Regions from separate parts of the Solibacillus daqui genome, predicted to be linked through region 3. Evidence: predicted binding sites of a transcription regulator. Region 3 holds the regulator's gene; each other region holds the start of a gene.
What was found. Region 3 encodes CtsR, which represses protease genes until heat stress. Its sites were predicted from a motif close to ATGGTCAATAAAGGTCAAACA; they were not measured.

Region 1: O7776_RS03385 (ATP-dependent Clp protease ATP-binding subunit) is a predicted target of CtsR. The motif match lies at 2,199-2,219, and genes of this name have one in related genera.
Region 2: clpP (ATP-dependent Clp endopeptidase proteolytic subunit ClpP) is a predicted target of CtsR. The motif match lies at 1,885-1,905, and genes of this name have one in related genera.

The regions. Positions count from the first base shown of each region.
Region 1 is NZ_CP114887.1:735,686-739,977, forward strand. It holds gene O7776_RS03365 (Cof-type HAD-IIB family hydrolase) at 1-81, opposite strand, end outside; gene O7776_RS03370 (serine aminopeptidase domain-containing protein) at 192-947, shown strand; gene O7776_RS03375 (metal-sulfur cluster assembly factor) at 1,003-1,317, shown strand; gene O7776_RS03380 (Crp/Fnr family transcriptional regulator) at 1,372-2,076, opposite strand; gene O7776_RS03385 (ATP-dependent Clp protease ATP-binding subunit) at 2,238-4,292, shown strand, end outside.
Region 2 is NZ_CP114887.1:3,324,400-3,328,691, forward strand. It holds gene O7776_RS16270 (Zn-dependent hydrolase) at 1-1,164, shown strand, start outside; tRNA gene O7776_RS16275 (tRNA-Arg) at 1,739-1,810, opposite strand; gene clpP (ATP-dependent Clp endopeptidase proteolytic subunit ClpP) at 1,994-2,587, shown strand; gene O7776_RS16285 (MarR family winged helix-turn-helix transcriptional regulator) at 2,724-3,029, opposite strand; gene O7776_RS16290 (HPr family phosphocarrier protein) at 3,144-3,401, opposite strand; gene whiA (DNA-binding protein WhiA) at 3,509-4,292, opposite strand, start outside.
Region 3 is NZ_CP114887.1:4,022,915-4,027,206, forward strand. It holds gene O7776_RS19895 (ATP-dependent Clp protease ATP-binding subunit) at 1-631, opposite strand, end outside; gene O7776_RS19900 (protein-arginine kinase McsB) at 621-1,721, opposite strand; gene O7776_RS19905 (UvrB/UvrC motif-containing protein) at 1,718-2,254, opposite strand; gene O7776_RS19910 (CtsR family transcriptional regulator) at 2,267-2,731, opposite strand; gene O7776_RS19915 (DUF4870 domain-containing protein) at 2,923-3,228, opposite strand; gene O7776_RS19920 (acyltransferase) at 3,348-3,602, opposite strand; gene O7776_RS19925 (globin-coupled sensor protein) at 3,925-4,292, shown strand, end outside.

The DNA.
Region 1 (4,292 bases), 820 kb from region 3:
ATCTTTTGTTAAGGCGGAAATGACTTTTTCGTCAGTTAAAAGTGTGCCATCTAAGTCCAAAACGATTAGGTGTTCTTTCATAAAGGTAAATCCTCCTTTTGCGTGGGTTAATTGTAACGATAAAATTAGTGTTCGTCAAAGTTTTGAAACAGAGGTAAAGTTTTGATAAAGTAAGTAATGAGGTGAAAGTGATGATCGTAAAACGTGAGCTTTGGAGCGATATTCCGTTATTACATGTATATAATGAAGAAATGAATGAACAATCGCCCGTTGTAATTTTTTTACATGGGTTTTTAAGTGCGAAAGAGCATAATCTGCATTATGCCTATCAGCTTGTGCAGCAAGGAATTCGTGTAATTTTACCAGATGCCTATTTACATGGTGAGCGTTCGGAAACATCGTCAGAAGTAATGATGAATGCGCATTTTTGGAAGATTGTTTTAACATCTGTGAAAGAAGTACATACTATTTATGAGCAATTAAAGGCAAAAAATTATGTAACGAATGGTAAAATCGGCATAGCAGGGACTTCAATGGGAGGTATTGTGACGTCGGGTTGCTTAGCTGTATATCCTTGGGTTCAAACGGCGGGTATTTGTATGGGAACAACAAGCTTTACAAATTTGGCACTGCATCAAGTAGAAGACATGAAGCAGCGTGAAATCGATTTCCCGATGTCAGAACAAGAACAGTCAGACTTATTGACACTACTAAGTCAATTTAATCTGGAAGACCATGTAGCAATGTGGAGTGGGAAACCAATTATTTTCTGGCATGGCATGCGCGATACGGTAGTACCTTATCAAATGAGCCGTGATTTTTATGATGGGCTAACAGATAAGCTACTGAAATCTATCACTTATTTATCAGAAGAGAAGGCTGGTCATGCAGTTTCACGAGATGGTGTATTACAAGTGACGCAATTTATTGCACAACGTTTGGCATAAATCGTAAGTTCTGATAAGATTAACGTTAACACCATTTCGAAAGGGGAAATACAAAATGGCGATTGATCAAGATATGAAAGACAGCATGTTAGGTGCATTAGAAAATGTAATTGACCCTGAGTTAGGTATTGATATCGTAAACTTAGGTTTAGTATATGATGTTGATTTAACGGACGAAGGTTTAGCAATCGTTACAATGACTCTTACGTCAATGGGTTGCCCATTAGGTCCTGTTATTGTAGATCAAGTAAACACAGCGTTAAACGAGCTTCCTGAAGTAAAGGAAGTAAAAGTTGATATTGTATGGCAGCCAGCATGGTCAAAGGACAATATGTCGCGCTACGCAAAAATGGCATTAGGGATTCGCTAATGTACAAGACCCCGATTTTTTCTATTTTACTATAGAAGAAATCGGGGTCTTTTTTTAATCAATGCGACAAACGGCAAGCGGGCAGTTCTCACATTCAATTTCGCGTTTTAAAAACGATAAATTATGAATTGTGATGTAACCTTTTTCGGTGGATAGCACATGCTGTTTACGTAATTCACTAAACATGCGATTTATCATTTCGCGGCTTGTCGCACATAAATTGGCGATTTCGGTATTTGTTAAAGCGAGTCGGATTGTCACTTCATTAGGCGATTGAAACTCACCATACGTATTCGCTAGACGTATGAGTGTAGAATAAAGCGCCCCTTTTTTGCCATGAAGCACTAAATCACGTAAACGACTTTGATCTTTTATATGCTCAATTTGAAGCCATTTTAAATAGTCGGTCATTATAGTAGGTTCATGATGTAAATAGTTTTCAAATAAGTCACGTGAAATAGCATAAAGTTCGGTATTCATGATGGCCTTAGCTGTTGTTGTATGAAAGGTGCTACAACAAAAAACCGTCGTTTCGCCAATTAAATTATGCTCCCCACAAATACGAATGGCTAATTCTTTCCCGCTTTCAGTTTCTTTGCTAATTTGTACAGTCCCTTTTTTTATAAGATAAAGTTGATCTGCTAGGCTTCCTTCTTGAAAAATATGCATGCCCTTTTCTACTTTTAATAATATGCCTTTAGTTTGAAAGAAAGTAGTGATTGTAATGGGCAAAATAATTGCCGTTTCGATTGTACTCACACCTTTCGGGAAATTACAGTTTACAAATAATACCTAATTTATCGTAACACATAAAACGAAAAATGTTGTTGAACATTGAGTGTATTTTATTGAACTTTGACTAACTTTGACCTATACTTAAATTAGTCAATAAAGGTCAAATTATTAAAGGGGTGCAGTTTATGCAATTTAATCAAACACAAGATAATCGTCCGCCATTAGAACAATTTGGGCGCAATTTAATTGAACAAGTTAAAAACGGCAAAATGGATCCAGTTATTGGCCGTGATGAAGAAATTCGTAATGTAATTCGTATTTTATCGCGTAAAACGAAAAATAATCCGGTATTAATTGGGGAGCCTGGTGTTGGTAAAACAGCAATCGTTGAAGGATTAGCACAGCGTATAGTGCGTCGCGATGTTCCGGAAGGATTAAAAGATGCAGAACTCTATGAGTTAGATATGAGTGCGTTAATTGCAGGAGCTTCATACCGAGGGCAATTTGAGGAACGTTTAAAAGCGGTGTTAAAGCAAGTAAAGGAATCAGAAGGACGCATTATTTTATTCATCGATGAAATTCATACAATTGTTGGTGCGGGAAAAACAGATGGTGCAATGGATGCTGGGAATATGCTGAAGCCAATGCTTGCGCGTGGGGAGCTGCACTGTATCGGCGCAACAACACTAGATGAGTACCGTATGTATATTGAAAAGGACCCTGCGTTAGAGCGTCGTTTCCAACAAGTATTAGTGCGTGAACCATCTATTGAAGATACGGTGTCAATTTTACGTGGAATTAAGGATCGCTTTGAAGAGCATCACCGCGGTGTTCGTATTCACGATCGTGCCATTATTGCAGCGGCACAATTGGCAGACCGTTATATTACGGACCGTTTCTTACCAGACAAAGCCATTGATTTAGTCGATGAAGCATGTGCAATGATTCGTATTGAGATTGATTCCATGCCACAGGAGCTAGACCAATCAATGCGTCGTTTAACGCAATTAAAAATTGAACAGCAAGCGCTGAAAAAAGAAAAGGACGACGCAAGTAAAAAACGTCTAGAAGTTTTATCAAGTGAAATTGGTCAACTTGAAGCAACGATGAAAGCAATGAAAGAGCAATGGGAGCTAGAGAAAAACGGCTTACAAATGGTGCGTGATAAAAAAGATGAGTTGAAAAAATTTGAAGCCGAGCGCGATGACCTCTATCTTTCTGGCAGTAACTTTGCACGTGCTTCTGAGCTGCAATATAGTGAAATTCCAAAACTTGAACAAGAAGTTGCACAGCTTGAGGCGCAGTTAAAAGAAACTGAAGATAATCGTATGCTACGAGAAGAAGTAACAGAAGAGGAAATTGCAAAAATTATTTCGCGTTGGACAGGCATTCCGGTTACGAAATTAGTGGAAGGGGAGCGCGAAAAATTATTGCGCTTAAAAGACACATTGCATGAACGTGTAGTAGGCCAAGAGACGGCAGTAACGTATGTGACAGAAGCGGTGTGGCGCGCACGTTCAGGTATTAAAGATCCGAACAAACCGATTGGTAGCTTCTTATTCTTAGGACCAACTGGTGTTGGTAAAACAGAATTAGCAAAAGCATTAGCCGAGCAGCTATTTGATTCTGAGGAGCATTTCATTCGTATTGATATGAGTGAATACATGGAAAAACATTCCGTATCTCGCTTAGTCGGTGCGCCTCCAGGATATATCGGTTATGAAGAGGGCGGGCAGTTAACTGAGGCCGTACGTCGTAATCCGTATTCAGTTGTGCTTTTAGACGAAATCGAAAAAGCGCACCCAGATGTAGCGAATATTTTACTGCAAGTGTTAGATGATGGACGCATTACCGATAGCCAAGGGCGTATGGTGAATTTCACGAATACGGTAATTATTTTAACGTCTAATATTGGTTCTCAATATTTATTAGAGCAAACCGAACAATCAGAAGAGCTTGTGCAAATCGCGTTACGTCAGCACTTCAAGCCAGAGTTACTAAACCGTATGGACGATATAATTATGTTCCATGCGTTATCAAATGAACACTTCCACGCAATTGCTTGGAAATATGTCCACCAATTACAAGCGCGTGTGGCTGAGCAAGAAATTACTTTAAAAGTAGAGGATGTGGTAGTCGACTGGATTGTCAAACACGGTATTGACCCACAATTCGGTGCACGCCCATTAAAACGCTTTGTGCAGCGCCATTTAGAAACGGTAGTTGCACGTGAATTGTTG
Region 2 (4,292 bases), 700 kb from region 3:
CGTTTAAGTCTTTCTCCTGAAGATATTATGGCGCGCGACAAATTTAAAGCTATTTGTGAACAGCTTGGCATGATTATTACAGTTGATGACATGGGCACAATGTATGCAACACTGCCTTGTAAAACAAATAACTTACCTATCGTGATGGGCTCACATTTAGATTCCGTTATTAAAGGCGGACGCTTTGACGGCGTTCTTGGCGTATTAACGGCATTAGAAGCAGTAGAAACGATTATCGATGCTAATATTGAGCTTAATCATCCTTTAACAATTGTGAACTTTACAAACGAAGAAGGCGCCCGTTTTGAACCTTCACTAATGGCTTCTGGTGTGCTTTCAGGAAAATTCGAGAAGGAGAAAATGTTAGCTTCAATCGATCGCGAAGGTATAACATTTGAAAATGCGTTAGAAAAAAGTGGCTATAAAGGCGAAGAAGAAAATCGTTTAACCAAAGCGCATGCCTACTTGGAACTTCATATTGAACAAGGTCCCGTTCTGGAGCATTACAACAAAGAAATTGGTGTTGTAGAAGGTGTTCTAGGAATGGTATGTTATGACATAACTTTAACTGGGGAATCCAATCATGCAGGTACAACCCCTATTTCCATGCGTAAGGATAGCATGTTTGCCGCGATGCAGATTATTTCTATCTTACAAAATAAATTAAAGCAGCTTCCTGAGGATCTCGTTTATACGATTGGTCGTATTAACGCCTATCCAAATATTCACACCGTCATTCCAAGCCATGTAACTTTCTCATTAGAATCCCGCCATCAAGACCCTACAGTTATTCAACAAGTGGAACAAATTATTTTCGATTTACCAAAAGAAATTGAAAATTGTCAGCTTGAATATACGAAATTATGGAATCGTGATACGGTCTATTTTGCTCCTACAGTAATTAATGCCGTAGCAGCAAGTGCCGAAGAATTAGGCTATTCTAGCCACCATTTATTTAGTGGGGCTGGTCATGATGCACAATTTATCGCACAATTTATCCCTTCTACAATGATTTTCGTACCAAGTGCAAAAGGCTACAGTCACCGCGAAGATGAATTTACTTCCTATGAAGCATGTTCAAAAGGGGCCGATGTTCTAGTGAATGCTGTATTAAAAGTTGCAAATCATACCCTATCACAAGCAAATTCAGCTAATGCCTTTTAATATACAACACACATCCCCCAAATCCGTCCTGTTCAAAATTGCAAGACGGATTTTTTTAGTGCCTATATTTTTCTTTACGCAAAAAAACTGTTTCATCGGCATTGTGCTTTTGAAACAGTTTTGAATTCTGTATGTTATTTGTTTGAATGAATTGTTATTGGAAAGAATGAATTTAGGATAAAAAGAAACGGTACAGTGAATCTTTTTATCCTAGTAAAACTTCACTCTCCGTTGTAAAAACTCAAAACTACAATTCGATTTTTTACAACAGCTATAAAAAGTATATTAAAACAGTAAAATGGTGCCCACGAATGGACCTAATAACAGTGTGTAGTGCCTTTGATTATTTGTTCTAATTAGCAACTTTCACCATTAACACGACATTTACTAATTTACTAATTTTCGACACACTTTTCAAGTATTATTTCTCATAAAAATAAAGAAATTAAGTATTTGAAGAGTTTCTGTAATGTTTAATTTATCCGAAAGCGGGAAAAGTATTCATGTAAAAAATCCCCTTAACAACCATTCGTGCCGAAATGGAAAAATTAATTAGATATGTCGATTGAATAAGCGCCCTCGGAGGGAATCGAACCCCCATTTTAAGAACCGGAATCTTACGTGCTATCCATTACACCACGAGGACATTATAATATTTATCTAGCATTCCCATTATACAAAGTGTACTGTTTGTTTTCAACTGTTAAAAAGCAGACTTTATATTTGACCATAATTGACTAATACGTGTATGATAGGTTTACAGCTGAAATACTTACCAAATTCAGCAAAGGTATACGAAAATAGGCTTTAACAAAGGGAGGATTTTTCAATGAACTTAATTCCTACAGTTATTGAACAAACAAACCGCGGCGAACGTGCATATGATATTTACTCACGTTTATTAAAAGACCGTATCATTTTATTAGGGAGCGCTATCGACGATAACGTTGCCAACTCAATCGTAGCTCAGCTTTTATTTTTAGAAGCAGAAGATCCAGATAAGGATATCTACTTATACATCAACTCTCCAGGTGGTTCAATTACTTCTGGTATGGCGATTTACGATACAATGAACTTCATTAAACCTGATGTATCAACAATTTGTATCGGTATGGCAGCTTCTATGGGCGCATTCCTATTATCGGCTGGTGCAAAAGGGAAACGTATTGCATTACCAAACGCCGAAGTTATGATTCACCAACCACTTGGTGGCGCACAAGGTCAAGCAACTGAAATCGAAATTGCGGCTAAACGTATCTTATTCTTACGCGAAAAATTAAACAAAATTATGGCCGAAAACAGTGGTCAACCATACGAAACATTGGCACGCGACACAGATCGTGATAACTTCATGACTGCTGAGCAAGCAAAAGAATATGGTTTAATCGATAAAATCTATGAGCGTAACCAACTTAAAAAATAATATTTATTAAAAGCGGCAGAGCGATTCTGCCGCTTTTTTATTTTAAACTTAGCTTGTGTAAACAACAAAAGGTAGCACTAGATAACACAATCCGCGCAAATATCGTCCGAGCTGATTAGTATAGGCATTCTAACTGTTAATCGATATTTGTAGCCTGATATTTTTCCTTATTCAATCGCTTCAATAAACCTAGTAGTACCCCATGTTGATCTACTGGTATGTTCTCTAAAAGCCTATCCGTAATTTCGTTTTGTAAAACACGCACTTCATCCAAATGCGTTTTTGCTAAATCGGTTAATTGTAATAAGATTGCCCTAAGATCATTTGGGTCAGGTTGACGAACGACCTGTTCTAAAGCATCTACAAAATCGGTAACAGACCTTGCTTTTATGCCCAAAATTCGGGCAAGTTCATTCATACGTATCGATCCTTTTTCTGCCACAGTTGAAAGAACTCGATTTCTAGGCCCAGTTAATTGGAAAGGTGAATCTACATACAAAAAAGAGGTGCTCGTGAAATTATTTCACAAACACCTCTATGATTACGCTTCCAAAAATTAATCTGCTTTTTCGATTAGTAGCTGTAGCGCATGCATCGCTTTTTCTTCATCATGCCCATCTGCGCTTAGCGTCACTGTCGTACCTTTTGCTACCGCTAAGCTCATAATGCCCATGATCGATTTGGCATTCACCTTTTTCGCTTCTTTTTCTAAAAAGACATCTGATTTATAACGATTCGCTTCTTGAACGAATAGTGCAGCTTGTCTTGCTTGTAATCCTGATTTTAGCTTGACCTCTACTTGTTTTTCGATCATTTTGAAATACTCCCTTTCACATCCGTACATCAACTTATTTATTTCATCTTATCGAAATTATCGGAAAAGAACAACAATAGAATGCAATATTTTGAAAACTTACCTTTCTAAATCTGCTCTCCGCGACGAAGTGCTTCCGCAATTTCATCGATTTTACGTAAGCGGTGATTCACGCCCGATTTACTAACAACTCCCGTTGAAACCATTTCACCTAGTTCTTTTAACGTGACATCTTGATACTCGACACGTAATCGTGCAATTTCCCGTAGTTTTTCTGGCAACTGATCTAAACCGATCGCGTTGTCAATAAAACGAATATTATCGACCTGACGTAATGCCGCGCCGATTGTTTTATTTAAATTAGCGGTTTCACAGTTTACAATGCGGTTCACACTATTACGCATATCGCGTACAATTCTGACATCCTCAAACTTTAACATAGCTGAAGTCGCACCTACTAAATTTAAAAAATCCGAAATTTTTTCTGCCTCTTTTAAATACGTGACAAAGCCCTTTTTACGTTCAATCGTTTTCGCATTCAAATCATAGTGGTTCATCAGATCAGCCAACGCCTCCCCGTGCTCCTTATAAAGCGAATAAATCTCTAAATGATATGAGGACGTTTCTGGATTATTCACTGAACCACCGGCTAAAAACGCACCACGTAAATAAGCACGGCGCTGATTATTTTTTGGAATGATCGACTGTGCAATTGTATGATTGAACTCGAAAGAATTCGAAACAATTTCTAAATCCGCTAAAATTTCACGGGCCCCTTCACGTACACGGCAAATGTATACATTGTTTTTCTTAAGGCGCATTTTTTTACGTACTAACAACTCAACATTATATGGATAAAGCTTTTTAACAATTGTATAAAGTCGACGTGCA
Region 3 (4,292 bases):
CCCCGATTAATACTGGATTGTTTTTTGTGCGTCGTGATAATACTTCCACAACACGTGTAATTTCTTTTGAACGGCCGATAACTGGATCAAGTGAACCTTCACGTGCTACTGCCGTTAAGTCGCGCGCTAAGCTATCTAATGTTGGTGTATTCACTGCTTGTGTTGACACTGAACCACCGTTACTATTCGTGTCGTTATTACCGAGTAATAACAACACTTGTTGACGCGCTTTATTAATACTTACACCTGTATTAGCTAATACACGTGCTGCTACCCCTTCACCTTCTCGAATTAATGCCAGTAAAATATGTTCTGTTCCAACATAAGCATGACCTAGTTTGCGTGATTCATCTAATGATAATTCGATTACTTTTTTCGCACGCGGTGTATAGTGTACAATCGGCCCTACTTCTTCTGTACCTTTACCCACAAGCTCTTCAATACCTGATTCGATCATTTGCGGACTAATATTAATCGCTTCTAACGCCTTAGCTGCTATGCCGCCACCTTCTCGAATTAATCCAAGTAAAATATGCTCTGTTCCAATTTCTTTATGCTTTAAGCGGATGGCCTCTTCTTGTGCAAGTTGTAACACTTTTTGAGCACGCTGTGTGAATCGATTAAACATCATATGAATCCTCTCCTTTTTCCCCATTATTTCTTGTTTGTTCATTCAATTTTTCTTGTAACAGCTTCGCGCGGTACATATCACGTTCAGTTGACTGAAGTGTCGCTCCGGCATATTGCTGAATAAGCCCTGGTTGCATAATTAACATACATTCATTTAACTTGCGCTGTGAGATTGGTTCAAGTAATCCTAAACTTACGCCAAGACGCACATTCGATAAACAACTTGCCGCTTCCTCGCTCGTTAAAATTTTGGCATATTTTAGCGTACCTAGCGAACGACTTAAACGGTCTTCTAAAACAGCAGGTGCACGCAACAGTAAATTTTTGCGGGCTAGTTGCTCTTTTTGAATAATTTGCTCGACAACTTTTTCAAGTTCCTGCAAAATAACTTCTTCGGATTTCCCTAAAGTGATTTGGTTAGATATTTGGTAAACGTTACCCAAATTATCACTACCTTCCCCATATATACCCCTTACGACCATTCCTAATCTTGTCATCATTTGAATTAATGCATTCATCTGTTTGGTCATTGTTAACACAGGTAAATGGAGCATTACCGAAGCACGTAAACCGGTTCCAACATTCGTAGGACAGCTTGTTAAATAGCCATAACGATCTTCATAAGCGTAAGCAATAGACTTACTTAAGTAGCGGTCTACTTTTTTGGCTTCTCCATATGCTTGCTGCAAATTCATCCCCTGTGCCAAACTTTGAATACGAATATGGTCTTCTTCATTTACTAATATGCTAATCGACTCGTCTTCTGTTAAAAAAAACGCCCCAATTTTTTGACGACGCGCTAAATTCGGGCTGATTAAATGCTTTTCCACTAATATTTGGCGTTGTAACTGCGGCATATCTTTCACTTTAAAATACGAAAATCGGTTTGGATTCTCACGATTTATCGCTAATAATGCATTCATTAACTGGTGTTCTATTTGTTCGGCATCTTGTTCTGTAAAGCTAATTGGAAATCGAACGTTCGCAATATTTCGAGCTAGACGAATGCGCGTACTAATGACGATATCTGAATCGCTTTCGTATTGCATCCAACTTGGATTGGCATTCGTTAAAAAATGCTCAATGTTCATGCATGTTCCTCTCCTTGCTCGACTTTACTTTCGAGTGCTCGAATGTCATCACGTAATTTGGCAGCATCTTCAAAACGTTCATCTGTAATTGCTTGCTGTTGCAATGTGCGAAGTTCACTTATTTGCTGGTTGATTTTTTCTTTTAAGTGCTTTTCTTCAACATAGCCTACATGCTTCGTACCTGCTTGGATTTTTTCTAGTAATTGCGGCAGCTGTTCACTGAATGTTTTGTAACAATCACCACAACCGAATTTTACTTGCTTTAAAAACTGACGATACGTATTGCCACACGTTGGGCACGCTTTTGTTTTTGCCGTGCTCCCCGCTACATTTTCTTTTTTTAAGATTGGCACAAAATTAAACCAATTCGTCATGAGCTGCTGTAATGATGCGGGCTCTTCTTTCATTTCAAATTGAAACGGATGATACTGTGCAGCACACACGTCGCAATAATGTCGCTCCATCTGTTGACCGTTTTGTATTTGTGTCACCGTTACATTGGCATGGCGTTGTTTGCAATGTTCACATATCATGATAAAACACCTCTATTTTTCAAAAGAAATCGTTTGTAGCATCGCATGTAATAAGCGGGCTCGCACTTCATCACGGATTGGTAAACCTAGTCGCAATGTTGTACGATCCAGTGCAGCTCTCATAATACTTGCCTCTCGTTCACTTACAATATCTTCGTCTAATAAACGATAAAGTATGCGTTCCGCGTTTGCTTGTGCAATCGTTTCACCAATTTGTTCTTCCATTTCGTCTAATAAGTTTTTCTTTGAGTGGATCGTTACACGCAAAATCCGAATATAGCCACCACCACCACGCTTACTTTCTACAAAATAACCGTGCTCTGTTGTAAAACGTGTATTAATGACGTAATTGATTTGTGAAGGTGCACAAGCAAACTGCTTCGCTAATTCATTACGCTTTATTTCAATATGTCCCTTTCCATCTAATTCAATAACTTCCTTCAAATACCCTTCAATTATGTCAGATATATTCCTCATGCTGTCCTCACCTCTCAACAACTGACTTTGACTATCTTTGACTTAAATATACAATAGCTGTTTTTTGAATTCAAATAATCACTCTCAAAATACTTTTCCCTAATCACTTCAAATAAATCCCCAAAAATGTAAAAAAGCTGCGGGGAACTTTTTCCCCACAGCCTTTTAATCCATTACCCCGCTGAATCAAATTAAATCCAGCGCCCTACAATTGGATAATTCCAATTTTTATCTGATAAAGCTTTGACAATGCCAATGATTGGAGCAATCCAAAAGATTGCTATAAATATTAATAAGAATGGTAATCCGATTAACACGAACGATAACACGCCCGCAATGGCAATCAAAACACCAAATACTACTTGGAATAATAACGCCTGCATTGCTATACGTTTTACTTCATCTTCAGAACTTATTAGGAAAAATAGAATCGGCACTATAAACGGCGCAAAAAACGCACTCGCATGGATAATAACCTTTGACCATTTAGATTCCATTTACAATCAACCTCACTTTGTTTTGTTATCTTATTTACGCTTGACCGTTGTAAAAGTTTCACAAACTAAAAAAAATCTTAGGTTGCCTATACCTAAGATTATCAAAAACTATGTACGTGTTAATATGGCCCTCGATCATTTGGATTATCGCCCTCTTGCGGGAATAAAAAATACGAAATAACCGCTGTTAAAATTGTTGCACCAATAACGATGAATATCCGATCACGACTTGCTACTTCTTGAAATTTATTAGCTAACATAATGTAAGAAGCAAGAGCAACCCCTAAAGAAATCGGTAACACAAACTTCAAACGCCCTTTTTGAAACTTCATTTTTACAACGTCCTTTTCTAGTAATTTTACTTGCTTCAACAAAAGCCCGTACTTCTATATGATTGGGAGAGAAATGTAAAGTATTTCCTTCTATTCAGTGATAGATTAATTCTCGACTGAATCAAATTATTCCCCCATGGATGTCACAGATTTTTAAAGGGATTATTAGAGCAAACCCGAAGAAATCTGGACACAATTACACCGAGACGTAATTGATAGCAACTTTATCTATCATTTATAATACAACGTACAAAATTGAAATACAAATTTCGTAAAAAATAGAATTTATACTAAAATATTACTGATAACTCATTCAAAAAATAGTAAAATATGAATATGTAAAAAATACGAAATGAGGAATACTATGGTAAGTTGGTTTTCGAAATCATCGAAAGTTTCAAATCAGTCTTTTTTTGATGGCGCGAAATATTCTCATGAAATACATTTAGACGTTTCAAATTATCCTGACTTAAATAAGCAACTACAATTATTGAATTTAACAACCGAAGATTTAGCTATTATTAAACAGCTAGAGCCTTATGCACCAGAGATTATTCCAGTTATGGTAGAACAATTTTATGCAGCTGTAACAATCAGTCCAGAATTAGTGAATATTATTAAGCATACAACACAAATTGAGCGTCTAAAAATTACGCTCCACAGACATTTAGAAGGTATTTTTAAATGTAAAATTGATTCAAATTACATAATGGAACGCCAAACTATCGCCCA